3 regions of the Aquamicrobium sp. genome follow, and region 3 is predicted to be linked to each of the others. Evidence: predicted binding sites of a transcription regulator. Region 3 holds the regulator's gene; each other region holds the start of a gene.
The links. The regulator PhoB, encoded in region 3, activates phosphate uptake and scavenging genes when phosphate is short. The targets are predictions, from matches to a motif close to TGTCATNNANCTGTCAT.
Positions count from the first base shown of each region.

Region 1: a site for PhoB is predicted at 1,929-1,945, ahead of M9945_RS01590 (alkaline phosphatase). Genes of this name have one in related genera too.
Region 2: a site for PhoB is predicted at 7,876-7,892, ahead of M9945_RS07155 (esterase-like activity of phytase family protein). Genes of this name have one in related genera too.

Region 1 covers NZ_JAMLIE010000001.1:305,396-315,984, reverse strand. Annotated here, with positions in the region: gene M9945_RS01595 (hypothetical protein) at 1-16, opposite strand, end outside; gene M9945_RS01590 (alkaline phosphatase) at 131-1,882, opposite strand; gene M9945_RS01585 (class I SAM-dependent methyltransferase) at 1,990-2,655, opposite strand; gene M9945_RS01580 (DUF3419 family protein) at 2,661-3,905, opposite strand; gene M9945_RS01575 (glycosyltransferase family 4 protein) at 3,902-4,930, opposite strand; gene M9945_RS01570 (UDP-2,3-diacylglucosamine diphosphatase) at 4,938-5,762, opposite strand; gene M9945_RS01565 (peroxiredoxin) at 5,898-6,557, opposite strand; gene M9945_RS01560 (alpha/beta hydrolase) at 6,806-8,497, opposite strand; gene M9945_RS01555 (peptide chain release factor 3) at 8,581-10,161, opposite strand; gene M9945_RS01550 (class II glutamine amidotransferase) at 10,237-10,589, opposite strand, start outside.
Region 2 covers NZ_JAMLIE010000001.1:1,453,034-1,463,622, reverse strand. Annotated here, with positions in the region: gene ribB (3,4-dihydroxy-2-butanone-4-phosphate synthase) at 1-831, opposite strand, end outside; gene aroC (chorismate synthase) at 923-2,029, opposite strand; gene ppk2 (polyphosphate kinase 2) at 2,223-3,119, shown strand; gene M9945_RS07195 (DUF1344 domain-containing protein) at 3,266-3,538, shown strand; gene M9945_RS07190 (histidine phosphatase family protein) at 3,542-4,132, opposite strand; gene fabI (enoyl-ACP reductase FabI) at 4,129-4,947, opposite strand; gene M9945_RS07180 (DnaJ C-terminal domain-containing protein) at 5,036-6,019, opposite strand; gene M9945_RS07175 (RT0821/Lpp0805 family surface protein) at 6,100-6,507, opposite strand; gene pdxH (pyridoxamine 5'-phosphate oxidase) at 6,600-7,214, shown strand; gene M9945_RS07165 (DUF4258 domain-containing protein) at 7,221-7,484, shown strand; gene M9945_RS07160 (DUF2283 domain-containing protein) at 7,481-7,675, shown strand; gene M9945_RS07155 (esterase-like activity of phytase family protein) at 7,958-9,310, shown strand; gene M9945_RS07150 (crotonase/enoyl-CoA hydratase family protein) at 9,357-10,109, opposite strand; gene M9945_RS07145 (acyl-CoA dehydrogenase) at 10,121-10,589, opposite strand, start outside.
Region 3 covers NZ_JAMLIE010000003.1:337,785-348,373, reverse strand. Annotated here, with positions in the region: gene ftsH (ATP-dependent zinc metalloprotease FtsH) at 1-732, opposite strand, end outside; gene tilS (tRNA lysidine(34) synthetase TilS) at 876-2,237, opposite strand; gene ybgF (tol-pal system protein YbgF) at 2,267-3,211, opposite strand; gene phoB (phosphate regulon transcriptional regulator PhoB) at 3,397-4,086, opposite strand; gene phoU (phosphate signaling complex protein PhoU) at 4,109-4,816, opposite strand; gene pstB (phosphate ABC transporter ATP-binding protein PstB) at 4,828-5,589, opposite strand; gene pstA (phosphate ABC transporter permease PstA) at 5,703-7,037, opposite strand; gene pstC (phosphate ABC transporter permease subunit PstC) at 7,034-8,410, opposite strand; gene M9945_RS19075 (substrate-binding domain-containing protein) at 8,481-9,521, opposite strand; gene M9945_RS19070 (methyl-accepting chemotaxis protein) at 10,100-10,589, shown strand, end outside.

The DNA of each region.
Region 1 (10,589 bases), on a different contig from region 3:
CAAGGGCGCAGGCCATGGCGAGCAGGCGGCGGCGGCCGGGATCGAGGGGCTGCGGCATGATCTCTACCCAAAGCGAAGCGGAAAGGCCCGGGCCCGAAGGCCCGGACCGGATGCGTGCGGGCGATGCCGCTTACTGCGTCTGCCGCGCGCCGAGCGCCAGCGCCTCGGCGATCACGCGGTAGACGTCGCTCTGCTCCATGTAGCCGCGGAACCGCTCCGCGCCGGGGCCGGAGGCCTGGAGCACGACGTCGTCGATGGCGTGGACGCCGGTGTCGCCGCTCGCCGGGATGTTGCCCTCGACGAACACCGCGCCGGGAACGTCCTTGTAGGCCTCGTTGGCGACGTACTGCTTGTTCTCGTTCTGGATCGCCGGCACGAACGGGCCGTCGAGCTTGGGGCGGAAGGTCTCGTAGCGGTCCGGGCCGTTGTTGGCGGCGATGAACAGGCGACGCGAGACGTCGACGCGGTCGGGATAGCCGTCGCCGTCCTCGTCGACATAGTTCGGGAAGCCGGCCTCGGCATAGGTGCCGACCTTCTCGCGCATCGTCTCGCCCGGCTTGTCGTCGTCGACGGTGCCGATGATCGAGACGCCGTGGGTGTGGTCGCCGGTGACGATGACGAGCGTGTCGGGATTCTCCGCCGCGAAGCCGCGGGCGAGGCCCACCGCCTTGTCGAACTCGATGGTGTCCATCACGGCGCGGTCCCAGTCGAGCGGATGGGACATCTTGTCGACATTCGCCGCCTCGACGACCAGCACGAAGCCGTCCTCGTTGCGCGACAGCAGGTCGAGCGCGGTCTGCGTCATCTGGACGAGGCCGGGCTGCTCGGGGAACCTGTCGACGGTGCCCTTCTTCAGGAACTCGCGGTCGAGCGTGGTGTCGAGGTTGCCGGTGTGGAACAGGCCCAGCACCTTGCCGGTGTTGGAGCCGGCCGCGGCCTCGAGCTCGCCCTTCGAGGTGGCGAGCGTGTAGCCGGCTTCGCGGTAGAGGGCGACGTGGTCGATGTCGTCCTTGCGCTTGGAGCCGGGCTGCGTCTGCGGCAGGAAGTAGGCCGAGCCGCCGCCGAGGATGACGTCCGGCTTCAGCTCGAAGGTCTGGCTGTTGATCTCGGCCTTGTCGGCGCGGCGGCGCGTATGCGCGAACACGGCGGCCGGCGTGGCGTCCTGGAGCTCGGAGGTGGTGACGATGCCGATCGACTTGCGGGTCTGGCGGCGCAGCGCCTCGGCCAGCGTCTCGAACTTCGGATCGTCGAGCGAATCTTTGGTGCGGTCGGCATAGACGCCGAGCGCGTTCACCGCCGTCTTGTGGCCGGACATGTAGGCCGACATGGTGTTGGCGCTGTCGGTGGCGATCGACTCGGTCGAGGACGTGCCGATGAAGGCGGCGTAGTCGAGGTCGTCCATGGCGAGGCGGCCGTTCGCCTTACCCTCGCTCATGCCCTTCGACATGATGCGGGCGGCGGTGCGGTGGGCGACGGAAAGGCCGTCGGCGATCAGGAAGACGACGTTCTTCGCCACCGGCGCCTCGGGGGTGCCGTAGACGTCCCAGATCACCGTCTTTTCCTCGTCGCCGGCCCTGGCGACGACGGTGTAGGTGCCGGGCGTCAGGATCGTCACCGCCTCGACGCGCAGGGCGGAGGCCTCGACGCCGTCCTCCTTCTCGATGAAGGTGAAGGGCTTGCCGAGCACCTCGGCCGCGGGCCTGCCGTTGACCGTGACGCTGACGTCGCCCTCGGCGACGACGGCGTCGAACTCGACCTTCACGTCGAAGGGCGAGGAAACGAGGATCGTGGCGCGATCCAGCGGGAAGACCGTCGCGGCCGACGCCGCGACCGGCGAGAACAGCATCGTGGTGGTTGCCAGCACGGCAAGCAGTTTGCGCATCTCGTTTTCTCCATGCGTTGAGATGCGTCCTGTCTAGGACCGGCAGATAACGCGCGTGTGACAGGGAACGGGCTCGTGAAGGTCCGCTGCTCGCCAAAAGAAGCCGGCTAAATGTCCGGCTTCATGACGATGCCGATCCACGAGAAGCCGCGATGGAGCCGCCGCTCCTCGCTCGTCCCGCCGACGGCGTCCGCGACCTCGCCGGCGACCGCGAACAGGTCGGGCCGCGGGGTGACGTGATACCAGCGAAGCCACGTATGCATCGCCGCCCTCGACCAGGCGGGAAGGGCGGCCATGTCACCGAAATCGGCGATGTGGAGCGCGCCGCCCGGCGCGAGCCGGCGCGCGGCGGCCTCGACCACGGCGCGCCATTGCGGGATCATCGACACGGCGTAGGAGATGAAGATGCGGTCGTAATTCTCGCGGCCGAAGGTCGTGGCCGGGTCGAAGCCGGCGGCGTCGGCGAGCGCGAGCCGCACCCGGCCGCGCAGGCCGTTCCGCTCCACCGCCGCGCCGGCGGCCGTCAGCATCTCGCGCGAGATGTCGATGCCGTGGAGCGCCACGCCGGGATAGAGCCGCGCGGCGCGGACGAGGTTGCGCCCGGTGCCGCAGCCGATCTCCAGCATCGCGCCGCCCGGCGGCGGGGCGAGCCCGGCGATCATCGGGTCGCGGGCGAGCAGGTAGTATTTGCGCGTCAGGTCGTAGAAGCCGAAGCGGCGCTGCCAGCGATAGACCCTGTCCATCAGCGCGCCGTGATCGAGGGTGCGGTCCATCGCGCTCATTCCTTCAGGACGTGGAGGTGGAACCCGCCATAGATCGAGGAGCGATCGCGCCGGTGGAGGGCGCGCGACTGCGCCTCGCGATAATCCCAACGGTCGAGGAGCCCGGCCTCGACGCGGCCCGGCAGCAGGTTCCGCTCGGCCGCGGTGCGGAAGACGACGCGCGCGCCGGGGGCGGCGGTGCGGGTGATCTCGCGCCACAGCGCGCCAAGCTGCGCGTCGGTCATCCAGTCCTGCGCGTCGAGGAGGACGAAGCGGTCGACCGAGGCCGCCGGCTTGGCCGCCAGAAGCTCGGTGACGGAGACGTTCTCGACCGACATGCGCCCGGCGCGGGCGCGCACGGTCTCATAATTGCCGCGCAGCAGATAGGGCGGCAGCGGCGCGTCGTGCCGGTCGCCATAGGTGCGGCCGAAGGCCTGCCAGGCGAAATAGTTCTCCGAGAACGGGAAATCGCAGGCCAGCCGCTCCAGCCGCTGGCGCAGCAAGCCGGCCATGCCGCCGCTTCCATGCCCGGCCAGCGCCTCGTATTGCTGGGGCGGGATGCCGAGGCCGAACAGCGACGACTTGCGGCCCGCCACCCAGCGCACCAGCCGCTTGTCGAACAGCGGCGCTATGGTCTCGTCGAACAGGCGGCGCTGCTCCTCCAGCGTCCGCGCCTGAAGCAGCCGGCGCGGGTCGATGCCGTAGAGGCGCGCCAGGAGATGGCCCCAGCCGATGAAGTGGCCGAGCAGGCCGTGGCGGTAGAGCCGGCGGTGGAACATCGAGATGCGCCGGCGGCCGGAAAGGCCGCGCCCGTCCCAGTAGGCGCGCGTCGCCGGATCGAGCACCGGGCGGATGAAGCGCCGGTAGGCGTCGCCGTTCGCCGGATCGTCGGCCCGGCCGTAGAAGCGGTAGAACGCGTCGTAGTCCGGCAGGGCGGCGAGCGCGGCGAGCTTGAGCCGGTTGAAGGCGACATGGGCGGGGTTGAGGTCGACCGCCTCGATCCGGGCCGGGTCGGCGGTCAGGTAGGACAACGCGTTGCAGCCACCCGAGGCGATGGTGACGACGCGGTCGCCCGGGCCGATCTCCAGCGCCTCGATGTCGATCTCGGGGTCCTCCCAGATCTGGGTGTAGACCAGCTTGCGGAACAGGCTGGCGAAGACGTATTCGCCGAGCCCGGACGGCGACAGCAGCGGATTGCGCCGCACTGCGCGATGCAGGCGCTCGACCGGATCGGAGGCGGGAAGGGCGGCCTGTTCGGTCATCGCAGCTCCAATGCGCCCCGGGTGGGGAAGCTGTAGTCGGCGAACTGCCGGGCGCTGCTGTACCAGTCGAAGGCGAGCGCCCGCTCGCGCGCCGCGGCACGGGGGATGTCGAGGCAAGCCAGCGCCGCCTGCCGCAGGTCGTCCGACAGCGCGCCGCAGCGGCCATGAATACAGGGGGGACCGATGATGTCGAGCGGGCCGGTGACCGGGAAGGCGGCGACGGGGCAGCCGCTCGCCAGCGCCTCGAGGATGACGTTGCCGAAGGTGTCGGTGCGGCTGGGAAAGACGAAGACGTCGGCCGAGGCGTAGATGCGCGCCAGCGCCTCGCCCTTGCGCACGCCGAGGAAGCGCACGTCGGGATAACGCGCCTCGAGCCGGGCGCGCTCCGGCCCGTCGCCGACCACCACCTTGGTTCCGGGCAGGTCGAGGTCGAGGAAGGCGGGCAGGTTCTTCTCCACCGCCACGCGCCCGACATTGAGGAAGACCGGGCGCGGCAGGCCGAGATCGCCCCTCAAGGACGGATCGAACAGCTCGGTGTCCACCCCGCGCGACCACAGCCTGATGTTGGTGAAGCCGCGCGCCGACAGCTCCCGGCCGAGCGAGGGCGTCGCGACCAGCATCGCCCGTCCGGCATTGTGGAAGCGCCGCAGCCAGCCGTAGCTCCAGCTTTCGGGGATGGGCAGGCGGGCGCGCAGGAACTCGGGGAAGCGGGTGTGGTAGCTGGTGGTGAACGCCCAGCCGCGCGCCAGGCAGATGCGGCGCACCAGCACGCCCAGCGGCCCCTCGGTGGCGATGTGGATGCGCTCGGGCGCCATCTCCTCCATCCGCCGCGAGACCATGGCGCGGGTGGCCAGCGTCAGCCTTATCTCGGGATAGCTCGGCATGGGCAGGGTGCGGAAGCCCTCGGGCGTCAGGAACTCGGCCTTCACCCCGAGGCGGGCGAGCGTCGCCGCCAGCGTCTCCAGCGTGTGCACCACGCCGTTGACTTGCGGCCGCCAGGCATCGGTGACGATCAGGATGCGCATGGCGCGCTCACGCGGCCCGCCGCCACGGCAGCGTGCGCGGCGCGGGCGGGCGGCTGCCGTTCAGGACGTCGCTGAAGGCCGGCCAGTGGACGATCTCCATCCGGCCGTCGTGATGCTCGACGACGGCGGTGCAGCTTTCCACCCAGTCGCCGGTGTTGATGTAGGTGAAGCCGTCGAAGTCGCGCATCGCCGCCGAATGGATGTGGCCGCAGATGACGCCGTCGACGCCGTGGCGGCGCGCCTCGGCCGCCAGCGTCTCCTCGAAGCGGCCGATGAAGTTGACCGCGTTCTTGACCCGCGCCTTTGCCCAGGCCGACAGCGACCAGTAGGTGAAGCCCAGCCTGCGCCGCACGATGTTGATGCGCGTCGACAGCGCCAGCGCGATCTCGTAGGCCCAGTCGCCGAGGAAGGCGAGCCACTTGGCATGGCGGATCACCATGTCGAAGATGTCGCCGTGGATCACCAGATAGCGCCGGCCGTCGGCGGCCTCGTGGATCGCGGTCTCGGCGATCTCGATTCCGCCGAAGGACAGGCCGCAGAACTCGCGCAGGAACTCGTCGTGGTTGCCGGGCACGTAGACGATGCGCGCGCCCTTGCGCACCTTGCGCAGCAGCTTCTGGACGACGTCGTTATGCGACTGGGGCCAGTACCAGGCGGAGCGCAGCCGCCAGCCGTCGATGACGTCGCCGACGAGATAGAGCGTCTCGGCGTCGTGCTTCTTCAGGAACTCGAGCAGGGCCTCGGCCTGCGCGCCCTTGGTGCCGAGATGCATGTCGGAGATGAACAGGCTTCGGTAGCGGGATGCCTGTCCGGCTTCGTGGGAATCGCTCATGTGGCTCTGTGTCATGAGCGTCTTTCACCAGCCTGCCGTGACACGCTGATGACACGGCATGGCCGGGCGAAGACACGGAAAGGACGGCGGAATCCCGTTTCCGCCGTCCCCTGTCCGTCGATCCGTTAGCCGGCTTTACGCGGTAGGCTGCTTCGTCTTGCGCAGATAGGGCAGGATCGTGTCGTACGAGCCGAAGCGCTTGATCGCGTCCTCGTTGGAGACCGCGGCGGTGATGATGACGTCTTCGCCCTGCTTCCAGTTGGCCGGGGTCGCCACCTGATGCTTCGCGGTGAGCTGGATCGAATCGATGGCGCGCAGGATCTCGTCGAAGTTGCGGCCCGTGGTCATCGGATAGGTCAGGACCAGCTTGATCTTCTTGTCCGGGCCGATGACGTAGACCGAGCGCACGGTGGCGTTGTCGGCCGGGGTGCGGCCTTCCGACGATTCGCCCGCCTCGGCCGGCAGCATGTCGTAGAGCTTGGCCACCTTGAGGTCGCGGTCGCCGATCAGCGGGTAGTCGACGTCGAAGCCGGTCGCGGTGCGGATGTCGGCCTTCCAGCGGTCGTGATCGGTGACCGGATCGACCGAGATGCCGATCAGCTTGACGTTGCGCTTTTCGAACTCGCCGGCAAGGCCGGCCATGGTGCCGAGCTCGGTGGTGCAGACCGGGGTGAAGTTCTTCGGATGCGAGACGAGGACGCCCCAGCTGTCGCCCAGCCAGTCGTGGAAATGGACCGTGCCATGCGTGGTCTCGGCGGTGAAATCGGGAGCGGTGTCGTTGATGCGCAGACCCATGGTCGTCTCCTTGGTCTCCGGTGGTTGTCTTTCCTCAAGAGATAGGGCGCGGCAGGGACGGCAACGAGGTTCAGGAACCTGTCTTGCGGCCAATTCATGGAAAATCGTTTCCTTCGAACGCGGCTTTGGAGGAAATTGTTCCTTTTCTCTCCTTCAGCTGCCCGGATGCGCAAAAATCTGACGCTTGAAGCGCCGTTATCCGGAACATCATTCCTTGAAATGGCCCCTTACGGCGACAGGGGAGGAAATCATTCCCCGTCGAGGGTCCGCTTCCTTCCGTCCATCGCCGCGTAGTGCGCCTTGAGGGCGGCGAGGGCCGGCGCGCTCCAGCCGTCCGGCCGTGTCACCTCGACCCACGGCTCGATATGGTGCTCCGGCGCGTAAACGTGGCCGTAGCCCATGGGCGTCGTCGTCGCCAGCGCCATGTCGAGGCCGAGCTGGAGCAGGGTGACAATCGGGAACCAGCGCAGCGCGCCGGAGACGTCCGGGCCGCGGTCGCGCTCCATCCACGGCGGGACGCGCCAGAACGCGTCGGGCCGAAAGAAGGTGACGGGATCGCTGGCATACTGCAGGAACACGATCCTGAGCGGCCCCCATTCGCTGGCGCGGTCGGCGAGGCCGTCCTGGTTGGCGAAGCGGATGACCGAGCCGTCGCGGAAGTGCGGCAGCCAGGCGGGCGAGCCGGGCAGCCGCCCCAGCGTCGCGTTGCGCCACGTGCGGGCCGAGAACGGCGCCCCGACCCAGAGCGCGCCGTGGAACGGATCGCCGAGCACGTCGTAGAGGTCGGCCGAGAGATCGGAATTGAGCGCGCCGAGGCTCAGGCCGTAGAGGTAGAGGCGCGGCCGCGCGCGCTCCGGCATCGCCGTCCAGTGGTCGTAGACGGCGCGGAACAGCGCCCGCGCCGCCTCCGAGCCGTAGGCAGGCTCGAACAGCAGCGACAGCCAGCTCGTCAGGTAGGAATATTGCAGGCCGACGGTGGCGACGTCGCCCCGGTGCAGCACCTCCAGCGGCTCGATGGCGGCGGTGTCGATCCAGCCGGTGCCGGTGGGCGTCGCGATCACCAGCACCTTGCGCTCGAACGCACCGACGCGCCGCATCTCGGCCAGCGCGAGCGCGGCCCGCTCCTCGATCGTCTCGGCCGAGTTCAGCCCGACATAGACGCGCACCGGCTCGACGGCCGCCCCGCCGGCCAGCGCCGCGATGTCGCCGGCGGAGGGGGCGGAGCCGACGAACTGCCGCCCGGCGCGGCCGAGGCTCTGCCACGAGACGAGGGAGGCGAGGCTTCCCGTCCGGTGCGGCGCGGCCGGTTTCTCGACATCCGGCTCGATCAGCGCGTCGAAGCGGCGGAACGAAGCGTCGGCGGCGCGCAGCGCGCCCTTGAACAGAAGCCCGTCGATGGCGGTCCAGAACAGGAGGATGACGACGGCCGCGCCGATCGCGTTGGCGATGCGGCGCGGCACCAGCCGGCCCGACCAGCGCGCGACGAGGCCGAGCAGCGCGGCCAGCACCCGCGCCAGCGCCAGGATGGCGGCGAAGACGAGGGCGGCGATGATCGCGACCTCGACCGGCCGGTCGCCGCCGAGCGGCGCCAGCCCCATCAGCACGCGCACCGAATCCTGGAAATCCGAGGCGCGCCAGAGGAAGACCGCGGCGGCGAGCAGGCAGGCGCCGAGGCCGATGCGCTTGGCGAGCGCAAGGCGTGGCGGCGCCAGCACCGGCAATTCGAGATAGGCCCACAGCCAGGCGAGGAACACGCCGACGCCGTAGCCGGCGGCGAAGGAGCAGCCGCTCAGCACGCCCTGAAGCGCGAAGCCGCGCGGCAGGAGGCTTGGCGCCAGCGAGGCCGAGAAGAACAGCGTGCCGAGGACGAGGCCCGGCAGGCTGAGGCCCGCCAGCAGGCGCATCGCCCGGCCCCGCGCTCGATCTTCGAAACCCGTCATCGGCTTTGGCGCCTCCGGCCGTTCCAGTCGGCTCCTGAATGGCCGCTCGACCCGCATCCGGTCAAGGGCCGGACGGCCACGACTTAACGGACCTGATAGTCCTTGATCGCGGCGAAGCGGATCTCTTTCCAGCGTTCGGTCTCGTAGTTGAGGCCGAACTCGTGCGGGGCGAGGAAGACCGGGGCGCCGTCGAGGTCGCGGGCGATGTCGCCGCGATGCGCCTCGATGAAGCGTTCGAGCTCGGCCCGCGTATCGGCCGATATCCAGCGGCAGACCGAGAAGCGCGCCATCTCGAAATCGACCGGCAGGCCGTATTCGATCTTCAGCCGCTCCTTGAGCACGTCGAGCTGCAGCGCGCCGACGACGCCGACGATGGCGGGCGAGCCGTCCTCGGGCGAGAAGAGCTGGACGACGCCCTCCTCGGCCATCTGCTGCAAGGCTTCCTTGAGCTTCTTGGCCTTCATCGGGTCGCCGAGGCGCACGCGGCGCAGAATCTCGGGCGCGAAGTTCGGCACGCCGCGGAACAGGATCTCCTCGCCCTCGGTCAGCGTGTCGCCGATGCGTAGCGTGCCGTGGTTGGGGATGCCGACGACGTCGCCGGCATAGGCCTCGTCGGCGGTGATGCGCGAGCGGGCGAAGAAGAATTGCGGTGCGGTCAACGGCATCTGCTTTCCGGTGCGCACCAGCGTCGCCTTCATGCCGCGCTCAAGCGTGCCGGAGCAGACGCGCACGAAGGCGATGCGGTCGCGATGGTTGGGGTCCATGTTCGCCTGGATCTTGAAGACGAAGGCGCTCATCGCTCCTTCCGTCGCCTCGACCGTGCGGGTGTCGGCCTCCTGCGCGCGCGGCGGGGGCGCGAAGGCGCCGAGCGCCTCGATCAGGTCGCGCACGCCATAGTTGCGCAGCGCGGAACCGAAATAGACCGGCGTCAGGTGGCCCTCGCGGAAGGCGTCGAGGTCGAAGGGGCGGCAGGCCTCGCGCGCCAGCTCCAGCTCCTCGATGAAGTCGGCGCGCTCGTGCTCGGGCAGCAGGCCGGCGACGCGGTTGGAATCCGGGCCGTTGACCGGCGTGCGCTCGACCTCGTCGTCGCCGTGCCGAATGGCGTTCTGCGCCAGGTGATAGGTGCCGGAGAAGCTCTTGCCCTGGCCGATCGGCCAGGTGATCGGCGCGGTGTCGAGCGCCAGCTTCTCCTCGATCTCGTCGAGGATCTCGAAGGTGTTGCGCGCTTCGCGGTCCATCTTGTTGACGAAGGTGACGATGGGGATGTCGCGCAGGCGGCAGACCTCGAACAGCTTCAGCGTGCGCGGCTCGATGCCCTTGGCGGCGTCGATGACCATGACGGCGCTGTCGACGGCGGAGAGGGTGCGGTAGGTATCGTCGGCGAAGTCCTCGTGGCCGGGCGTGTCGAGCAGGTTGAAGACGTTGTCGCCATATTCGAAGGTCATCACCGAGGTAACGACCGAGATACCGCGCTCGCGCTCGATCTTCATCCAGTCGGAGCGGGTCTGGATCCTGTCCTTCTTGGCCTTGACCTCGCCGGCGAGCTGGATCGCGCCGCCGAACAGCAGCAGCTTCTCGGTCAGCGTCGTCTTGCCCGCGTCGGGGTGGGCAATGATCGCGAAAGTGCGGCGGCGCGCCACCGCGTCTTCAATCGTCTCGGCCATGATGAGGGATTCCCTTGGATGGCGCGGCTTATAGCGGCATGGGCCGGGGCTGTCGAACGGGAATTGGCGGGTGGCTTATCCGGCGAGCGCCAGCGGCTCGGCATGCGCCGGCTGGAACGGGCGGATCGAGACGCCGCCGCGGGTCATGACGACGAAGCTATCGGTCGGGACGGGCTGCCAGTTCGGTTCCTCGCGGTCGAACGGCTCGGAGACGAGGCAGCGCCCGACCGCGCCGCGGAACGAGCCGGCATAGAGCGTCGGCGCGCGCTCGTGGGTGGAGAAGCGCACGGCGTAGAGCGCCTCGCCGTCGGAGAAGGCGGCGGTGAGCTTCAGCGCCGGGTCGAGGCCGGCGCGGGTCGAGGCGTCGATGACCTGGCCGGCGGCGCGGGCGACCGCCCCTTGCGGGTCGGCGTCCAGCCCGTGCGCCA
Region 2 (10,589 bases), on a different contig from region 3:
GCGGCGCATGATGGTGTCGAGGCGGCTGTCGGGGCCGAACACGTCGGACACGACGTCCTCCGGGTGCAGGCGCACCGGCACGTCGACGCCGTCGCGGATGTCGCCGAAGACGACGACGAAATGCTGCATCGCGTCCCACGGCAGGCGGTAGGTGTAGGCCTTGGCCGGACCCGCCGCGGTCTCGATCTCGGAGCAGGCGACGCGCTGGATCAGCGTTTCCTGGCGCTGGCGATAGGCGATCAGGTCGGCGACCGAGACCTGGCGCAGCCCGTGTTCGTCGGCGAAGGCCTGGACCTGCGGCCCGCGCATCACCGTGCCGTCGTCGTTGACCAGCTCGCAGATGACGCCGACCGGCGGCAGGCCGGCGAGCTTGCACAGGTCGACGGCGGCTTCCGTATGACCGGAGCGCATCAGCACCCCGCCCTCGCGCGCCACCAGCGGGAAGACGTGGCCGGGGCGGACGAAATCAGCCGGGCCGACATTGCCGTTGGCGAGGTTGCGCACGGTCAGCGTCCGGTCCTCGGCCGAGATGCCGGTCGTGGTGCCGTGCCGGAAATCGACGCTGACGGTGAAGGCGGTCGAATGCGGCGCGTCGTTCTCGGCCACCATCGGCGTCAAGTTCAGGCGCCTCGCCTCCTCGCGCGGCATCGGCGCGCAGACGATGCCCGAGGTGTGGCGGACGATGAACGCCATCTTCTCCGGCGTGCAGTGGACGGCGGCGACGATCAGGTCGCCCTCGTTCTCGCGCCCGTCATCGTCCATGACGACGACGATCTCGCCGCGCTCGAAGGCGCGCAGCGCCTCGACGATTCTTTTTTGATCATACGCCATTTTTCTTGCCCGGAATTGAGTGAGTAGAGAGTAGTGAATAGTGAGTAGAGACCTGAACTCTCCCCTCCCACTACTCACTACTCCCTATTCACTACTCACTCATTCTCCCCGTCTGTCCCCGGTGCCGCAGATAATGATCGGCGATGGCGCAGGCAACCATGGCTTCGCCCACCGGCACGGCGCGGATGCCGACGCAGGGGTCGTGCCGGCCCTTGGTGCGGATGTCGACCTCGTTGCCGTCGCGGTCGATGGAGCGGCGCGGCGTCAGGATCGACGAGGTCGGCTTGACCGCGAAGCGCGCCACCACCGGCTGGCCGGTCGATATGCCGCCGAGGATGCCGCCGGCATGGTTGGACAAGAAGATCGGCTTGCCGTCATTGCCGATGCGCATCTCGTCGGCGTTGTCCTCGCCGCGCATGCGCGCGGTCTCGAAGCCTTCGCCGATCTCGACGCCCTTGACCGCGTTGATCGACATGAGGTTGGCGGCGATGTCCTGGTCGAGCTTGCCGTAGACCGGCGCGCCGAGCCCCGCCGGCACGCCCTCGGCGACGATCTCGACAAGCGCGCCGACCGAGGAGCCTTCCTTGCGCACGGCATCGAGATAGTCGGAGAAGACCGGCACCGAGGCCGGATCGGGGGTGAAGAACGGGTTTTCGGCGTCCTCGACGAAGCCCCAGTTCCAGTTGGCGCGGTCGATCCGCTTCTCGCCCATGCCGACCAGCGCGCCGCGCACGACGAGGCCGGGAACGACCTTCCTCGCCAGCGCGCCGGCGGCGACGCGCGCCGCGGTCTCGCGCGCCGAGGAGCGGCCGCCGCCGCGATGGTCGCGCAGGCCGTATTTGACCTCGTAGGCGTAGTCGGCGTGGCCGGGGCGGTACTGACGGGCGATCTCGCCATAGTCCTTGGAGCGCTGGTCGGTGTTCTCGATCAGCATCGAGACCGGCGTGCCGGTCGTCACCAGCGTGACGCCGTCCTCCTCGGTGACGAACCCCGACAGGAGTTTGACTTCGTCGGGCTCGCGCCGCTGGGTGACGAAGCGCGACTGGCCCGGCCGCCTGCGGTCGAGTTCGGCCTGGATCTCGGCGACGGTGAAGCGGATGCCGGGCGGGCAGCCGTCGACCACGCAGCCGAGCGCGGGCCCGTGGCTCTCGCCCCAGGTGGTGACGCGGAACAGATGACCGAAGCTGTTGTGGGACATGGCGTCTGGCCTGCGGGGATGCGTTTCGCCACGCTTCTATTTGCCTTTGGCGGGTGCGTCAAACGACGAGCGCGCTCGCGCCGTGAACGGACCGTCGCGAACGCGCGCCCACGGCTGGACCTCGCGGCGGACGGCCGATAGCATGCCGGCCCGAACGAGCCCCCGCCCGAACGCCCCCGAAGGACCGACGCCGATGAGCGAAGCCAGAACGAAGTTCTCCGACCCGATCAAGCCGATCCGCCTGACGGTCGCGGGCAAGAAGCGGTCTTTCGACATCGACGATCCCGAACTGCCGGGCTGGGTGACGGACAACGAGCTTTCCGCCGGCGGCTATCCCTACGACAAGCGCATGAAGCGCAAGGCCTACGAGAAGCAGCTCGAGCGCCTCCAGATCGAGCTGGTGAAGCTGCAATCCTGGCTGCAGGCGACCGGCGAGCGGGTGATGATCCTGTTCGAGGGGCGGGACGCGGCCGGCAAGGGCGGCACCATCTTCGTCGCCCGCCAGTACATGAACCCGCGCACCGCGCGCAACGTCGCGCTGACCAAGCCGACCGAGACCGAGCGCGGGCAATGGTATTTCCAGCGCTACGTCACCCACTTCCCGACGGCGGGCGAGTTCGTCACCTTCGACCGCTCGTGGTACAACCGCGCCGGCGTCGAGCCGGTGATGGGCTTCTGCACGCCGCAGCAGCACGCGCTCTTCCTCGAGGAGACGCCGAACTTCGAGAAGGGCGTCGTCGCCGACGGCATCAGGCTGTTCAAGTTCTGGCTCGCCATCGGCCAGGAGACGCAGCTGAAGCGCTTCCACGACCGGCGCCACAGCCCGCTGAAGATGTGGAAGTTCTCGCCGATGGACATCGCCGGCATCGAGAAATGGAACGATTACACGAAGGCGCGCGACCTGATGTTCGAGCGCACCCACAGCGAGCATGCGCCGTGGACGGTGGTGCTGGCCAACGACAAGCGGCGGGCGCGGCTTTCCGTCATCCGCCGCCTGCTGTTGTCCATCCCTTATGAGGGAAAGGACATGGAGGTGATCGGCGAGGAAGACGGCGCGGTCATCGCCGCGCCGGACGAGGCTTTCCGCTGAGGGAAAAATGCCGCGGCAAGGCGCCCGCGCCGCAAAGCTGCAAAACTTTTGACATAGTGATCCTGTTTCTGCTTTCGTCTCGCCCGGACGATCGAACATGCTCCGCGACAGGGCGGGGCCAAGGACAAGAGCCAAAGGACAAGGGAATGCACATGCGCACCGTGACAGGGATGCTTTCCGCGCTTCTGGTGGCCGCCGGCCTCATGCTCTCCTCGGGCGCGGCGCTGGCCGCCGACGACGAAGGCAAGATCAGCCGCGTCGACCGCGAGGCGCTGACGATCACGCTCGACAACGGCAACACCTACAAGCTGTCGGGCGAGTTCGACGTCGAGGCGCTTCAGGAAGGCGTCGAGGTCGTGCTGGCCTACGACACGGTCGGCGGCGAGAAGCTCGTCACCGATCTCGTCATCTACGAATAGACCTTACAGCCATTCCAGCCGCCCGCCCACCAGCCGCAGGATACGGTCCTGCGGGATGGGCAGCATGACGGCCTCATTCGGCTCCATCGCGCCGGCGAGACTGAAGACGGCGCGCATGACGCCGCCATGGGTGACGCAGACCGTGTCGCGCGCGACGCCCTCCAGCCACGGCCGCACCCGCGCGGTGAGCCCGGCATAGCTTTCCGCGCCCTCGCCCGGCGGCACGAACGCCCATTTGTCGGCCTGGCGGCGCGCGAAGCAGCCGGGATCGACCGCTTCCAGCTCGGGGAAGGTGTGGCCCTGCCAGTCGCCGAAATTGACCTCGACGAGGCACGGATCGGTGCGGTAGCCGGCGGGGTCCAGCCCCATGGCGGCGCGCAGCCGCTCCATGGTCTCGCGCGTCCTCCGCATCGGGCTGGCGACGAAGTCGAACCCGGCCGGATCGGCGATCAGCCCGGCCAGCGCGCGGCCGTTGGCGCTCGCCTGCGCGCAGCCCTTCTCGTTCAGGTCGGTGTCGGCCTGCCCCTGAAGCCGGGCCTCGGCATTCCAGTCCGTCTCGCCGTGGCGGACGAAATAGACGGTTGGGCCAGTCATTCCTTGACGGTGGTTATGTCCGGCGCGTCGACCGCCTTCATGCCGACGACGTGGTAGCCGGCATCGACATGGTGCACCTCGCCGGTGACGCCGCGCGACAGGTCGGAAAGGAGGTAGAGTCCCGAGCCGCCGACCTCCTCGATGGAGACGGTCTTCTTCAGCGGCGCGTTGTATTCGTTCCACTTGAGGATGTAGCGGAAATCGCCGATGCCGGAGGCGGCGAGCGTCTTGATCGGGCCGGCGGAAATGGCGTTGACGCGGATGCCCTTGCCGCCCAGATCGACGGCGAGGTAGCGCACGCTGGCCTCCAGCGCCGCCTTGGCCACGCCCATGACGTTGTAGTGCGGCATCACCTTCTCGGCGCCGTAATAGGTCAGCGTCAGCAGCGAGGCGTTGTCGGCGAGCATCGCCTCGGCGCGCTTGGCCACCGCGGTGAACGAGTAGACGGAAATGTCCATCGTGCGCAGGAAGTTGTCGCGCGTCGTGTCGACATAGCGGCCGTCGAGCTCCTCCTTGTCGGAGAAGGCGATGGCGTGGACGAGGAAGTCGAGCTTGCCCCACTTCTTCTCCAGCCCGGCGAACACGGCGTCGACGCTCTGCATGTCGGTGACGTCGCAGTCGCCGGCGACATGTGCGCCCAGCTCGGCGGCCAGCGGCTCGACGCGCTTGCGGAAGGCGTCGCCCTGATAGGTCAGCGCCAGCTCCGCGCCCTGATCGGCGCACGCCTTCGCGATGCCCCAGGCGATCGACCTGTTGTTGGCGATGCCCATGATGAGGCCGCGCTTGCCTGCCAGAAGACCGTTTCCTGCCGCCATGTGTGGTTACTCCGCATTCATCCCCGCCGCCTGCCCTATCGCACAGGCGCATTGCCGCTTCAAGGCACAAGGCGGTGGGCGGCGGGCTTCAGGCGCCGGCCGCCCGGGCCTTGCGCATCAGCGCCTCGAGCTCCTGGTCGCCGCCCTCCGGCAGCATGATGCGCACATGGGCGTAGAGGTCGCCGTGGCCGCCGGACTTGAGCGGCAACCCCTTGCCCTTGAGCCGCAACTTGCGGTCCGAGCTCGACCAGGCGGGAATGGCGACCGCGAGCCGCCCCGAGGGCGTCTCGACGGGCACCTTGGCGCCGAGGACGGCGTCGGCAAGCGGCACCGGAACGTCGACGTGAAGGTCGCGCCCCTCGACACGGTAGAGCGGATGCGGCCGCAGGCGGATTTTGACCAGCGCGTCGCCCGGCTGGCCGCCGAAGGGCGAGGGCTGGCCCTGCCCCTTGAGGCGAATCGTCTGCCCGTCCTCAACGAAGGCCGGCAGCTTGATGCCGACCTTGCGCCCGTCGGGAAACAGCGCCGTCACCTTGGCGGCCTGCGCCATGTCCTCGACCGTGACGTCGAGCGCGACGTTCAAATCCGCGCCGGCCGGCGGGGCCGACCGGCTGCCGGCGGGACCGCCGCCCATGCCACCGCCCATGCCACCACCGGGGCCGCGTCGGAACGACTGGCCGAACAGCTCGCTGAAGATGTCGCCGGCGTCGAACCCCTCGCCGTCCGTGCCGGAGGTGCGGAACTCGAAATGCGCGCCGCCCGGCCCGGCCCGGCCGCCCGCGCCCTGGGCGCGGCGGAACGCGGCGAAGGGATCGCCGCCGGCTCCGCCTTCGAAGCCGGTGAAGCGCTGCTTGCCGGATGCGTCGATCTCGCCGCGGTCGAACTGGCCGCGCTTGTCGTCGTCGCCGACGATCTCATAGGCTTGGTTGACCTCGGCGAAGCGGTCCTTGGCCTTGGGGTCGTCCGGATTCTGGTCCGGATGGTATTTCTTGGCGAGCTTGCGGAACGCGGACTTGATGTCCTTCGCCGATGCGTTCTTCGCAACGCCCAACACGTCATAGGGATCGCGCATCTGTGCCGCCTGCCGGAAAGGGATTCGTGGTGTTGCAGTCTATATGCGCCCACCTAGGAAGAAATTCCAGTGCGGCGGCGCTATTCGACGCGATCGAAGGCGGTCATGGTCCAGATTCGCGCCGAGCCGAGGCAGGCCTCGCCGCGATAGAGGTGGACGCCCTCGTAGCTCTCGCGCGAGGCGGTGAAGCGGCGGCACAGCCTGCCCTCGTCCTTGCGCTCGATGATCTGGTTGATCGCGCCGCGCGAGCCGGTCCCGGCATTGGCCCAGCCGAGCCCCTCGGTGCCGACCTCGTCGACGATGGCCGAGGACACCGCGTTGCGGATCGTCTCCTCGTCGGAGGCGACGACCGGGCCGTTCAGCGCGTCGGCCGGCCCCGGCCGCACCGAGCCCGTCAGCACGGAACGGTCCGGCACGGCGCTCTCGAGCGAGAAGCCGGCCGTGCCGCACGCGGCCAGCGGCAGCACGGCGGCAAGGCCGAGCCACACGAAAACAAGCCTGTCCCACGCAGCGAATGCTTGCGTCCGACGCGCCAATCGGCAATCTCCCCGTCGATGCCAAAGCATGCAAGGGGTCCATGATGACGGATACAGGGTTAACGGACGGTGACTTCACCGAAAGCGGGGAGCCCTACGCGCTGTTCGCGCGCTGGCTGGAGGACGCCAAGGCCTCGGAGCCGAACGACCCCAACGCCGTCGCGCTGGCCACCGTCGACCGCGACGGCATGCCGAACGTGCGCATGGTGCTGCTCAAGGATTTCGACGAGCACGGCTTCATCTTCTACACCAATTACGAGAGCGCGAAGGGCCGCGAGGTGCTGGGCGCGATGAAGGCGGCGCTGTGCTTCCACTGGAAGAGCCTGCGCCGGCAGGTGCGCGTGCGCGGCCCGGTCGAGACGGTGAGCGACGCGGAGGCCGACGCCTATTTCGCCTCGCGCCCGCGCGGCAGCCGCATCGGCGCATGGGCCTCGAAGCAGTCGCGCCCGCTCGAAAGCCGCTTCGCGCTGGAAAAGGCGGTTGCCGAATACACCGCCCGCCACGCCATCGGCGAGATCCCGCGCCCGCCCTACTGGTCCGGCTTCCGCATCCGGCCAGCCTCGATCGAGTTCTGGCACGACCGCCCCTTCCGCCTGCACGACCGGGTCGTGTTCACGACCGACGGCGGCGGCTGGAAGAAGACGCGGCTCTATCCGTGAGGGGCCATGGTCCAGCGACGCAAGCCGCTCGTCTATACGAAACATGCAGGCGACGCCGTCCGCGAGCGTGAACTGAAGCGCGAGTGGATCGAGGCGACCGTTCATTTTCCCGAATGGGAAGAAGCAGACCCCCGCCAGCCCATCCAGCGTCGCTATCGCACGATCACGGCGCACGGCGACCGCATCCTGCGGGTCGTCTGCTTGGAAACCGACGCCGAAATCCGTATATTGACGGCGTTCTTCGACCGCGGAGCCAGAAGACAGCCATGAAGCCGTCCGTCACATACGATGCGCAGGCCAACGCGGCCTATATCCGCTTCTCCGATCTCAAGGTGCTCGAAAGCGAGGAAGTCTCGCCCGGCGTCGTGTTCGACTATGACGCCGAGGGACGGCTGGTGGCGATAGAGCTGCTCGACGCCAAGGCCCAGCTTCCGCCGGAGCTTCTGGCCGAAGCGGCATAGCCCCCGATGGCGGCGATGACCGAAGGGATCGAGGCGACGGCGCGGCGGGAACCATCGCCTTCCGCAACCTCTATTTCGTCAGCTTCGCCGGAGGCGAGCCGCGGATCTTCGCCTGGATCACGCCGGACGAGGCGCAGGCGATGAAGGACCACGGGCTGGCCTGAAGTCCCCCTTCCCCTACAAGAGGACGCTCGCAGAACTGTCATCGTCGCGTCGGGCGGCTGTCATCGAGCGCGCTTAAGTCAGGTCCGGTCTCCATCAACCTCATGGAAGGCCAGACACATGATCCGCCATCTTCTCGCTTCCGCCGCCCTCCTTGCCCTCGCCGTGCCGGCCGGGGCGGAGCAGGTCTTCACTGCCACCCTCGCCGGCCACGCCTATCTGCCGGCCTTCACCCTCGTCGCGCCGCCGGCCGACGCGCCGCGCGACGCGTGGGTGTCCGGCAAGTTCACCCGCCCCCAGCGCAACGAAAGGCCGATGAGCGTCATGGGCGATGTCGGCGCGGCCTATGGCGGGCACAAGACCGGCATCTCGCTGCCGTTCCTCGGCCAGCCGGTGCAGGGCATGTCGGGCTTCGCCATGAACCGCGCCGAGGACGGCAGCGTCTTCACGCTCACCGACAACGGCTTCGGCTCCAAGGTCAACAGCCCCGACGCGATGCTGTTCTTCCACCGCATGAAGCCGGATTTCGAGACCGGCGCGGTCGAGCGCATCGAAACCGTGTTCCTGCGCGATCCCGACCGCAAGGTGCCGTTCCGCATCGCCTATGAGGGGACGGAGAGCCGCTACCTGACCGGCGCCGACTTCGACCCCGAGAGCATCCAGTATCTCGACGGCGAGATCTGGATCGGCGACGAGTTCGGCCCCTTCATCATCCGCGCCACCGCGGACGGGCGCGTACTTTCCGTCCACCAGACCATGCTCGACGGCAAGGCGCTGCGCGGGCCGGACACGCCGGGCGTCGTCGTTCCAGCCGCCGCCGGCAAGGATTTCACGGTCCAGCGCTCGGGCGGCTACGAGGGCATGGCGCTCCAGCCGGGCACGAACCTCCTCTGGGGCATGCTGGAAAAGCCGCTGCTGGGCGAGGACGGCAAGCCGGAAGGCGCGTTCCTGCGCATCGTCACCTTCGACACCGGCAAGGCCGAATGGACCGGCGACAGCTACAGGTTCCAGCTCGCCGAGGGCGCGGCGGCAATCGGCGACTTCAACTTCATCGACGAGACGCGGGCGCTGGTGATCGAGCGCGACAATGGCGAGGGCGACATCAGCCTCGAATGCACGGGCGAGGACAAGTCGGCCTGCTACCCGCTGCCGGCGAAGGTGAAGAGCATCGTGCTGGTCGATACCGCCGGCGTCGACGCCGACGGCTTCATCAGGCGGATCGGCACCATCGACCTGCTCGACATCGCCGACCCCGACGGCAAGGCGCGCCTGACGACGCAGTCGAACCGCGACCTTTCCGGCACGTTCACCTTCCCGTTCTTCACCATCGAGGACGTGATGCGCGTCGACGACACCCACATTATGGTCGCCAACGACAACAACCTGCCCTTCTCGGGCGGGCGCGAGATCGGCAAGGCCGCGAACAATGAGTTCATCCTGCTCGAGGTCGCCGATTTCCTCGCCGTGAAGTAGCACGCGGCATCGCGAGGCGTCGCGGGCGGTTGCCGCCCGCGGCGCTTCAGCCCTTCTTGCGGTTCATGAAGGCGACGAAGGCGTTGCGCGCCTCGTCCGAGGACAGGCGGGCGCGGAACTGTTCGCCCTCGGCCCTGATCCGCGCGACCAGCGCCTCGCGATCGCCGAGCATGAAGTCGCGGGCGATCTTCAGCGCCTGCGGCGGCTTGGCGGCGACGCGCTGGGCCAGCGCCAGCACCGCCGCTTCCAGTTCCTCCTCCGCCACCACATCGTGGATCAGGCCGGCGGCCTTTGCGTCGGCGGCGGCGAGCGGCTCTCCCAGCCCGAGCAGCGCGAAGGCGCGCTGGCGGCCGAGCAGCGCCGGGCCGATGAGGCTCGACCCGGCCTCCGGCACGAGGCCGAGATCGACGAAGGGCGTGTGGAAGCGCGTGCGGGGCGTCGCCAGCGTCAGGTCGCAATGGAAGTTGATGGTCGTGCCGATGCCGACCGCGATGCCGTCGACACCGGAAACCACCGGCTTCTGCGCCGTCGCCAGCGCCATCAGGAAATCGTAGACCTCGGTGCCATGCTCGCCGCCGGTCGCCACCGCCATGAAGTCGGCGAGATCGTTGCCGGACGAGAACGCCCCCGGCACGCCGAGGATCAGGTGGACGCGCACGGCCTCGTCGGCATCGCCTTCCGTTAACGCCTTCGCCATCGCCGCATACATCGCCCGGGTGATGGCGTTCTTCTTGTCCGGCCGGTTCATGCGGACCGTCTGCACCGCGCCGTCGCGGGAGACCTCGATATGCTCGCTCATCGCTTTTCCCCTTACAGCGCCAGCGCCGCCGCGGCCGTGTCGAGGCTGTCCGCGCCCTCGGTGACGCGGTTCTTCAGCGCGGCCGTCTCGTCGATCAGGTTCTCGGCAAAGAAGCGGGCGAGCGAGACGCGGGCCTTGTCCTGCCCGGCAAGTGCGCCGCGGATCAGATAGGCCCCGCCGGCCGCGAGCGAGAAGAGCCGCAGATACGGCGTCGCGCCGGCCAGCGCCTCCTGCGTCCTGCCGCCGCCGAGCGCGGCGAGCAGGTAGTCGGTCGCGGCCTGGAGATCGTCGAGCGCGGCGGAGACCTTGTCCGCCGTTCGCCCGAAACCCTCGGCATTGGCCTTGCGCAGCGCCTCGACGTCGCCGCGCAGCTCGTCGATGTAGGCTTTCACCGTCTCGCCGCCCGACAGCGGCAGCTTGCGGGTGACGAGGTCGATGGCCTGGATGCCGTTGGTGCCCTCGTAGATCGGCGCGATGCGC
Region 3 (10,589 bases):
CTGCTCGAACATGTCGCGCACGCGGGACGCGCCGACGCCGACGAACATCTCGACGAAGTCGGAGCCGGAGATGGTGAAGAACGGCACGTTGGCCTCGCCGGCGACGGAGCGGGCGAGCAGCGTCTTGCCGGTTCCGGGAGGGCCGACGAGCAGCACGCCGCGCGGGATCTTGCCGCCGAGGCGCTGGAACTTCTGCGGGTCGCGCAGGAACTCGACGATCTCCTCGAGGTCCTGCTTGGCCTCGTCGACGCCGGCGACGTCGGCGAAGGTGACGCGGCCGTGCGCCTCGGTCAGCAGCTTGGCCTTGGACTTGCCGAAACCCATGGCGCGGCCGGAGCCGGACTGCATCTGGCGCATGAAGAAGATCCACACGCCGAGGATGAGGATCATCGGCAGCCAGGAAATCAGGTAGCCGAACAGCGAATTGGAGCCGTCGGTCTCGGGCCGGGCGTTGATGGTGACGCCCTTTTCCTCCAGCCGCTGGACCAGCGTCGGGTCGCCCGGCGAATAGGTCTGGAACCCGCCGCTGGCCTCGCCATAGGTGCCGCTGATGCGGCTGCCGGCGATGGTCACGGTATGGATGCGGCCGGCGTCCACCTCGCGCAGGAATTCCGAATAGGGGATGTCGCGCGCCATGCCGCGCTGCTGCGGCGCCTGGAACAGGTTGAAGAGCGCGATCAGGAGGACGGCGATGATCGCCCAGAGCGCGAGGTTTCGGTAGTTCGGATTCATCGTGTTTCCCGTTGGCGCCCGGGGGAATTCTGTCCTTGCCGGGGCGCGGCTTTCCGAATGTGCGAGGTGCGGTCCCTAACATAGGCAGCCCATGGGGTCTTGCCAAGCGCGGCCGCCTTTTTCAGTTAAGCGTCGATGCCGATCTATCCGGGACCAATGTGTTCCGGCCAAGGCGGCGAGGGCAGGGCCGGCGCGCCGGCAAGGCGTTGAAGCGCGGCGGCCAGCGGCCGGTCGAAACCCGTCAGGAAGCGCGCGAAAGGCGCCGCAGTGGGCGAGGCCGGGACGCTGTCGCCGGCGGCGGCCGGGGCGAGGAGCGGCCCGATCAGAGTTCTGCCGGAGTAAAGCGCCGGCTCCGCCGCCCATGCGGCGCGGACGAGCGCAGGCGGGACCCCGGCTTGCGTTTCCGCCGGAAACCGTGCCGCGCCGTCGTGGCCGAGCGGGCCGATATGCAGATCGTGCGCGCCCGGTGCGGCGGTTGCGCGCAGCCTGCCGTCCCACAGGACCGGCCCGGCGCCGAGCGGCACGAAGGGCAGGTTGCGCGCCTCGCGGCGCAGGAAGACGCCGGCGCGGCGCGTATCGACGGCGGCGCGCGACAAAGTGGCCCGCATCGGCGCGCCGTCGGCCAGCCGGCGCAGAAGGGTTTCGACGCGCGCGCGGTCGGGCAGGCGGGGCGTGCCGCCGGCAGTGGCCAGCAAGGCGCGCAGCGCGAGGATCGCCGCTTCGCGCGCGTCGTCGTCGTCATCGGCGAAGGCGGGATCGAGCCGCAGCAGCCCCGGCGCCGGGCGGCTGGCGAAGCGCCCGATCCATGCCGCCGCGCGCTCGGCCAGCGCCTGCCGGGCAAGGGCCTGCCGGCGGGCCTCCGCGCCCAGCGTTTCGACCTCGGCATGGGCGAGCGCCTTGCGCACCCGGACCCGCTCATAGGCGGGATTGTCGTTGGAGGGGTCGTCGATCCATTCGACGCCGCGCCGGCCAAGCCAGTCGCGCAGTGCCTGCCGGCGAGTCCTCAGCAGCGGCCGGGCGATCCAGACACGGCCGTCGAAAAGCGTCGCCCGCGCCATGCCGGCCAGCCCTGCACCCACCTGGCCCGCGCCTTCTGCCCGCGCCGCGCGCATCGCGAGCGTCTCGGCCTGATCGTCGAGCGTGTGGCCGGCGAGGATAGTGGATGCGCCGGCGCGTTGCGCGGCATCGGCGAGGAGCCGGTAGCGCGCCTCGCGCGCGGCGGCGGCGAGGCCGGTTTCCGGCTTGTCGCCCTGCCAGACCACCGTCTCGTGGGCGATGCCGCGCTGGCGGCAGAAGGCGGCGACCCATGCCGCCTCGGCGGCGGATTCGGGGCGCAGGCCGTGATCGACGGTGACGGCGGTCAGCCGCAGCGCCGGGCGATGGCGGCGGACGAAGTCGTGGCCAAGGAGGAGGAGCGCCAGCGAATCGCTGCCGCCGGAAACGGCGACGGCCAGCACGGCGCCGGCGTCCAGATCGCGAAAAAGGGAAAGCGGGTCGAGGTCCACCGCGGTCGTCCCGGGACCCCCGTCTAGCGTCAGCAGGAGGCCGCGGCCTGTTCCTGCTTCACGCGCTCGGTGAGCGCGGCGCTGGCCTGCGGGTAGCGCTGCAGGACTTCGGTGAAGGTGGCGCAGGCGACGTCGCGCTGGTTCATGGCGACGAGCGAGACGCCGAGCTTGAACAGCGTGTCGGGCGCCTTGCGCGCCTGCGGGAAGTCGCGGCTGGCCGCGAGGAAGATCTCGGCCGCCTCGCGCGGCTTCTGCTGGGCGAGCAGCGATTCGCCGAGCCAGAAATGCGCGTCCGCCGCATGCTCGCTGTCGGGAAAGCGCGCGATCAGGTCGCGGAAGCCGGCCTCGGCCGTGCCGTAGTCGCCCGACAGGACGAATTCGTAGGCGTTGCGGTAGAGCTCGTCATCGTCGTCACCGCGCGGCGGCAGCGCCGCGACCGTGGTTCCGTCCTGCGCCGGCGCGGCCTGCGTCTGTCCCACCGGAACCTGCCCGGCAGGGGGTTGGCCAACGGGGGGCTGCTCGGCCGGCATGGCGACGCGCGGCGATCCGTCGGCGTCGAAGGTGATGCTGCCGAGATTGCGCGGCGGCTCGCCGCGCACCTGCGCGCCGCCGCCGGTCACGGCTTCTTCGGCGGCATAGAACTCGTCGTCGCCGCTTCCCGTCGGCGGGGGTGCGTTGGCGGCAGGCGGCGGGGTGGTCGCGGCATGGTCGCGCGGGCGCTGTGCGCCCGACGCATCCGAGCGGCGTTCCTCCAGTTCCTGGAAGCGCAGCTCGTTGTCCTCCTGCATGCGGCGAAGCTGGTCCTGCATCTGGAGGAGCTGGAAGTTCAGCTCCTCGACGAGGCCGTTCAGCTGGCGCACCTGCTCCTCGAGCTGGGCGACGCGCGGATCGGTGGCCTGCGCGCGCGCGGCCGTGCCGGCGGCGAGCGCAAGCGGCAAGGCGAGGGCGCCGATCAGCAGAAAACGCAAAAACATGTCTGGTCTCTTCATCGGGTTGCCTGTGGTTGGTCCGCGATCCTCTCCGATCGCGGTTCGCGGGCATCCTTTTATCAGCACAGCCGAGTTCGGCCAAATTGTGATTGACGCCGCGCGGCATGGAAACGCGGCGTCGATACGGTGCCGGAACGATGGGGGCGGAACGATCGGACCTGCCGGCGCGCTCAGATCTCGCGGATGGCGTAGCCGGCGCCGCGGATGGTGCGGATCACGTCGGGCAGGCCGTCGAGATTGACCGCCTTGCGCAGCCGCCCGACATGGACGTCGACGGTGCGCTCGTCGATATAGAGCGTCTCGCCCCAGACATTGTCGAGAAGCTGCCCGCGCGAGAAGACGCGGCCGGGATGCTGCATCAGGAACTCGAGCAGGCGGAACTCGGTGGGGCCGAGCTTCAGTTCCGCCTCGCCGCGATGGACGCGGTGCGTCTCGCGATCGAGGACGAGGTCGTCGACCTTGAGCACCGAGGACAGCACCTCGGGCTTGGCGCGGCGCAGCAGCGCGCGCACCCGCGCGACGAATTCGGGCATCGAGAACGGCTTGACGAGATAGTCGTCCGCCCCGGTCGTCAGACCGCGCACGCGGTCGGTCTCCTCGCCGCGGGCGGTGAGCATGATGATCGGCAGCCGCTCGGTCTCGGCGCGCAGGCGCAGGCGGCGGCACAGTTCGATGCCGGAGACGGCCGGCACCATCCAGTCGAGCACGAGAAGGTCCGGCACGGTCTCGCGCAGGCGCATCTCGGCCTCGTCGCCGCGCGTCACCACCTCGACCTGGTATCCCTCGGCTTCCATATTGTAGCACAGGAGGACGCCGAGCGGCTCCTCGTCCTCCACCACCATGATTTTCGGAGCGATCATGTCCTGCTTCCTGCGGGGCCCGTCACTTCGGCCGTACCGCCATCACCGTCTCGTCTGCTTTCGGCCTGTTCAGCGGCAGCTGGTGGCCGGTCAGCACATAATAGGCGTTTTCGGCGATGTTCGTCACATGATCGCCGATGCGCTCGAGGTTCTTGGCACAGAACAGCAGATGCGTGCAGGCGGTGATGTTGCGCGGGTCCTCCATCATGTAGGTCAGGAGCTCGCGGAACACGGCCGTGTACTGGACGTCGATCTTCTCGTCCTCGTCGCGCAGCCGGGCAAGGCCCTCGTGGTCGCGTGCCTCGTAGCGGGCGATGGCGCGGTCGATCTGGGCGATCACGGCCTGCGCCATGGTTTCGATCGAGTGCGAGAGCTCGCGCGGGGTGGCGTTCTCGCCGACGGCGCCGACGCGCTTGGCGATGTTCTTGGCGAGGTCGCCGATGCGCTCGAGATCGGCGGCCATGCGGATCGCGCCGACGACCGAGCGCAGATCCTGCGCCACGGGCTGGCGCTTGGCGATCAGCGTGATGGCGCGGTCGTCCAGCTCGCGCTGGCGCGCGTCCATCACCGCGTCGTCGGAGATGACGCGCTGCGCCAGCGCCGTGTCGGACGTGACCAGCGAGCGGGCGGACGCCGCGACCATCGCGTCGGCCAGATCGCCCATGTCGTGGATCAGCCGGTCGATGGCGTCGAGGTCCTCGTCGAAGGATGTGACGGTGTGCTGCCCCATGGTCGTGCCTCCTAGCCGAAGCGGCCGGTGATGTAGTCTTGCGTCCGCTTTTCCAGCGGGCCGGTGAAGATCATGTCGGTCGGGCCTTCCTCGACGAGATTGCCGAGATGGAAGAAGGCGGTGCGCTGCGATACGCGCGCGGCCTGCTGCATGGAGTGGGTGACGATGACGATGGTGAAGTTCTGCTTCAGTTCGTCGATCAGCTCCTCGATGCGGGCTGTGGCGATGGGGTCGAGCGCCGAGCACGGCTCGTCCATCAGGATCACCTCCGGCGAGACGGCGATGGCGCGGGCGATGCACAGGCGCTGCTGCTGGCCGCCGGAAAGGCCGGTGCCCGGCTCGTTCAGCCGGTCCTTGACCTCGTTCCACAGGCCGGCCTTCTGGAGGCTCGACTCGACGATGGCGTCGAGGTCGGCGCGGGCGCGGGCGAGGCCGTGGATGCGCGGGCCGTAGGAGACGTTCTCGTAGATCGATTTGGGGAACGGGTTCGCCTTCTGGAACACCATGCCGACGCGGGCGCGCAGCTCCACGGGGTCGAGCGCCGGGTCGGCGATGTCGGAGCCGTCGAGGCGGATCGTGCCGGTGACGCGGCAGCCCTCGATGGTGTCGTTCATGCGGTTGAGGCAGCGCAGGAAGGTCGACTTGCCGCAGCCCGAGGGGCCGATGAAGGCGGTGACGGCCTTTTCCGGGATGTCGATCGACACGTCGAACAGCGCCTGCTTCGGGCCGTAGAAGACGCCGACCTCGCGGGCGGTGATGCGGGCCGGGCGCATGTCTGCGTCGGGCGTGCGGATGGTGGACGACTTCATGGTGTAGAGGTCCGATTGAGGGACGATCTTCTCGGCCGGCATGTGCATGGCGATAGCCTCCGTTCCGGTGTTCGTGGTCATGCGCGCTTCTCCAGCCGCGTGCGCAGGAAGATGGCGATGGCGTTCAGCGTCAGCATCAGGCCGAGCAGGACGATGATCGCCGCCGAGGTGCGCGCCTCGAAGAAGTTGCGGTTCTCGTTGCCCTGCCACAGATAGATCTGCACCGGCAGGGCGGTGGACTGGTCGAGCGGCGTGCCCGGCACCTGGGCGACGAAGGCGTTCATCCCGATGAGCAGCAGCGGCGCAGTCTCGCCCAGCGCCTGGGCGACGCCGATGATGGTCGCGGTCAGGATGCCGGGATAGGTGACGGGCAAGACGTGGTGGAACACGGTCTGCGTCTTCGACGCGCCGAGGCCGAGCGCGGCCTGCCTGAGCGAGGGCGAGACCGCGCGCAGCGCCGAGCGGGTGGCGATGATGATGGTCGGCAGCGTCATCAGCGTCAGCACCAGGCCGCCGACCAGCGGGGCCGACAGCGGCAGGCGGAAGTAGTTAATGAACACCGCCGCGCCGAGCAGGCCGAAGACGATGGACGGCACGGCCGCGAGGTTGTTGATGTTGACCTCGATGAGGTCGGTGAAGCGGTTCTTCGGCGCGAACTCCTCGAGATAGACCGCGCTCATCACGCCGATCGGTACGGCGAGCACGATCACCACCAGCATCATGTAGAGCGAGCCGACGAAGGCGCCGGCGAGGCCGGCCGAGGCGGGGGCGGAGCGCGAATCGGTGTTGGTGAAGATGTGCCAGGCGAAGGCGAAGTCGATGTTGCCCTTCTCGCGCAGCTCGTCGGCCAGCGCCCGGGCGGGGGCCGAAAGCTGCTGCTGGGCGTCGGGCAGCGAGCGGTCGATGTTGCCCTTCAGCCAGTTGTCGGCATTGGCCGAGGCGAGCATCTTCACCGCGACCGTCTTGCCGAGCAGCGAGGGATCGGCGACGAAGAGGTCGCGAAGCTGGAAGCGGGCGTTGGTCTCGACGATCGACAGGAGCTGGCGGGAATCGGCCTCGGTGCCGGGGGCGGCCGCGCGCACCGCCTCTTCGACGACGCGGTTCCAGTTCAGCATCGTCACCTTGCGCTCCCAGGCGAGCAGCTCCTGCCGGTAATCGGCCGGCGACTGGCCCTCGCGCTGCCGCGGCTTGTCCTCGACCTTGACGATCGCGGGGTCGAAGGCGACGTCGAGCGTCAGCGTGGCCTGGGTGAAGGCCGGCAGGCCCTTGGCGAGGATCATGCCGAACAGGATGACGACGGCGCCGAGCGCGGCGGCGATGGCCGCGAGGCCGTAGAAGCGGAACCTTCTCTCGCGGGCGTGGCGGGAGGAGAGGCCGGCGCGGATGAGCGCGAGCCGTTCTTCGGAGGTCATTCGTACTGCTCCCTGTAGCGGCGCACGATGTAGAGGGCGGCGACGTTGAGGACGAGGGTCATCGCGAAGAGCGTCAGGCCCAGCGCGAAGGCGACCAGCGATTGCGGCGAGGCGAAGTCGGTGTCGCCGGTGAGCTGGTTGACGATGGTGACGGTGACGGTCGAGACCGGCTCGCCGGGGTTCAGGCGCAGGAACGGGCTGTTGCCGGCGGCGAGGACCACGATCATGGTCTCGCCGATGGCGCGGCTGACGGCGAGCAGGAACGCGCCGACGATGCCGGGCAGCGCCGCCGGCAGGATGACGCGCCTGATCGTCTCCGACTGCGTCGCGCCGAGGCCGAGCGAGCCGTCGCGCAGACCCTTCGGCACCTGGCGGATGATGTCGTCCGACAGCGAGGAGATGAAGGGGATGATCATGATGCCCATGACCGAGCCGGCGGTCAGGGCGCTGATGGCGCGGATGTCGAGGCCGACGGCCTGGCCGACCGAGGACAGGAACGGGCCGACGGTGACGAGGGCGAAGAAGCCGTAGACGATGGTCGGGATGCCGGCGAGGATCTCGACGATCGGCTTGACCGTGTCGCGCACCCTGGGGCTGGCATATTGCGACAGGTAGATCGCGGTCATTAGGCCGATGGGCAGCGAGACCAGCATGGCGATCGAGGCGACCATCAGCGTCCCCCACAGGAGCGGCAGGAGGCCGTACTGGCCGCCCGCGCCGGTGCCTGTTGACGAAAAGCCGGGACGCCAGACCGTGCCGAAGAAGAAGTCGACCGGGTTGACGAAGGTGAAGAAGCGCACGGCCTCGGCGAGCAGCGAGGCGACGATGCCGGCCGTGGTCATGATGGCGACGACCGAGCAGGCGATCATGGCGAGGCGCACGACCGTCTCGACCTCGTTGCGGGCGCGAAGCCGCGGCGTGATGCGGCCGCGCGCGAACCACAGCGCGATCGCGCCGGTGCCGGCCGCCGCCGCGATCGCGGCGGCGAAGGTCAGGAGGTTGAACTCGACCAGCGCCTGCGCGGCGCTGTTCTCGTAAGGGGCGGTCTCGCCGGCGACGCCGAAGCCCGAGGCGATCTGGCGCACGCGGCGGATGGCGTCCTCGAGATCGACGCCCTGGAGCGCGGCGATCTCGGGCGGAAGCTGGGCGATGATCCACGCCCGGCTCGCTGTCTCGGAGAACAGGGCCCACAGAGCGAGGATGAGAAGAGCAGGCGCAAGCGCCCAGATGGCCACCAGCGCCCCGTGATAGACGGGGCGCGAATGCAGCCGCCCTCCGTCTGCAGGCGCCAGGCGGGTGCTGCGCGACCATCCCGTCTGATAGGCGAAGGCGAGAAGAACCAGCAGCAATCCGGCAACGATCGTGGTGTTCACGGGCGAGGGTCCCCAACGAGAAAGGGGAGCGGACCGGCTGGCGCCGGCCCGCCCCATCGGGATGAAACCCTTACTTCAGGTCCGCGGCGGTCAGGGCCTTGCCTTCCTGGAAGGCGGCCAGGACCTCGGCGGTCTCCTCGGCCGGGGCCGGGATCAGGCCGGCGCTCTCGAGCGTGCCGCCGAGACCGGCCATCTGGTCGGAGAGGAAGAACTCGACATATTCGGCGATGCCGGGGACGACGCCGATGTGCTCGCCCTTGACGTAGAAGTAGAGCGGGCGCGAAACCGGGTACTCGCCCTTGGCGATGGTGTCGAGCGAGGGGGTGATGCCGGAGATCGTGGCGACCTTCAGCGTGTCGCGGTTCTGGTCGTAGAAGGAGAGGCCGAAGACGCCGACGGTATCGGGGTTGGCCTGGAGACGGGCGAGCGTCTCGGTGTAGTCGCCGGCGATCTCGACCACGACGTCCTGGCGGAAGTTCTTCAGGACCTTCTCATGGTCTTCCTTGGACAGCTCCGGCAGGCCGGCTTCCTTGGCGCCGGTGGCGATCACGCGCTCCTCGAACACTTCGCGGGTGCCGTGGTTCGAGGCCGGGATCGCCAGCGCGATCGGCTGGTCGGGCAGCGAGGCGTCGATCTCGTTCCAGCTCTTGTAGGGGTTGTCGACCAGCTTGCCGTCGACGGCGACCTGGGCGGCGATGGCCTTGAAGACGTGGACCGGCTCGAGCGCGAAGTCGCCCTTGGTGGCGCTGGTGGCGAAGACGATGCCGTCATAGCCGATCTGGACTTCGCGGATGTCCTTGACGCCGGCGGCGTTGCAGGCCTCGACCTCGGCGGCGCGGATGCGGCGCGAGGCGTTGGCGATGTCGATGGTGTTCTCGCCGACGCCGCCGCAGAACTGGCGCAGACCGCCCGACGAGCCGCCCGAACCGACGACCGGGGTCTTGAACTCGGGGAAGGCGTTGCCGAACTCCTCGGCCACGATCGAGGCGAAGGGCAGGACGGTCGACGAGCCGGCGATCTGGATGGTGTCGCGCGACTGGGCGAGGGCGGCGCCCGACTGGATCGCGAGGGCGATGGCGGCAGTCGATACGGTGAGGAAGAACTTGTTCATTGGAGCCTACTCCTGTTCGGAAAATTCCGTCGACGCGCTTGCGTCGGAAGCGGCAATAAGGGCTCCGTGTAACAGTTGGATGACAGTTTTCTGTCGGTTCTGTTACCGCTCGATGTCGGTTTAGCCGGCATGCGGCGCCGCGCGGGAAGAATGGTCGGGTGGGCCGGCGGCGATCCGGCGCCACATCGGGAGAAAAAGAAAACCCGCCGGGGGAGGAGGTCCGGCGGGTTGTTCTGGGACGCGGCCAAGGGGGGAGGAGGTGCCGCGTCTGGTGTCGGCTTTCCGGGAGGAGGTAGATCACCGACACACCCCAGATAGGAGTCGTCGCCGATGAACGCAACCGTACGTCGTGCATGGCTGCCTTGCAGGAATGTGCATGCGTTCCCGGCCGGCCGGATACGGGGTGTTTGGGCCTATATTAGAAGTTGTATTTTTCTATAAAGCAACTAATGATTATCCATGTTCTTCCAGTATGCGTGATGCAGTACCGGCCCGGGAGGCGCCGGAGAGGAATGACGCCGCGCGGCCGGACGGGGCCGCAGGCGGGCCGCATATCGCACCAGCAGAATGGATGACCCATGACCAATCAGGCACACGACCCGGCCGCCCTCGCCGAGCGGCTCGACTTCATCGGTATCGACGATGCCGCACGGGCGCGGTTGCGCTCGCTCGCGGCGGTGATCGCCGCATCGATCGACCCGGCGCTCGACCGGTTCTACGCCAAGGTGCGGGTGACGCCGCAGACCTATTCCATGTTCTCCAACGAGAAGCATCTCGACAGCGCCAAGAAGCGCCAGGAAAAGCACTGGAACATCATCGCCAGCGCCGAATTCGACAACCGCTATGTCGAGGGCGTGTCGGTCGTCGGGCAGGTCCATGCCCGCCTCGGGCTGGAGCCGCGCTGGTACATCGGCGGCTACGCGCTGATCCTCGAGCAACTGATCGGCGCGGTCGTCGCCGCGCGCTGGCCCTCGGCCTTAGGGCGCAGGCGCGCCGCGGACCTCGCCCGCGACGTCGCCACCGTGGTCAAGGCGGCGATGCTCGACATGGATTACGGCGTCTCGATCT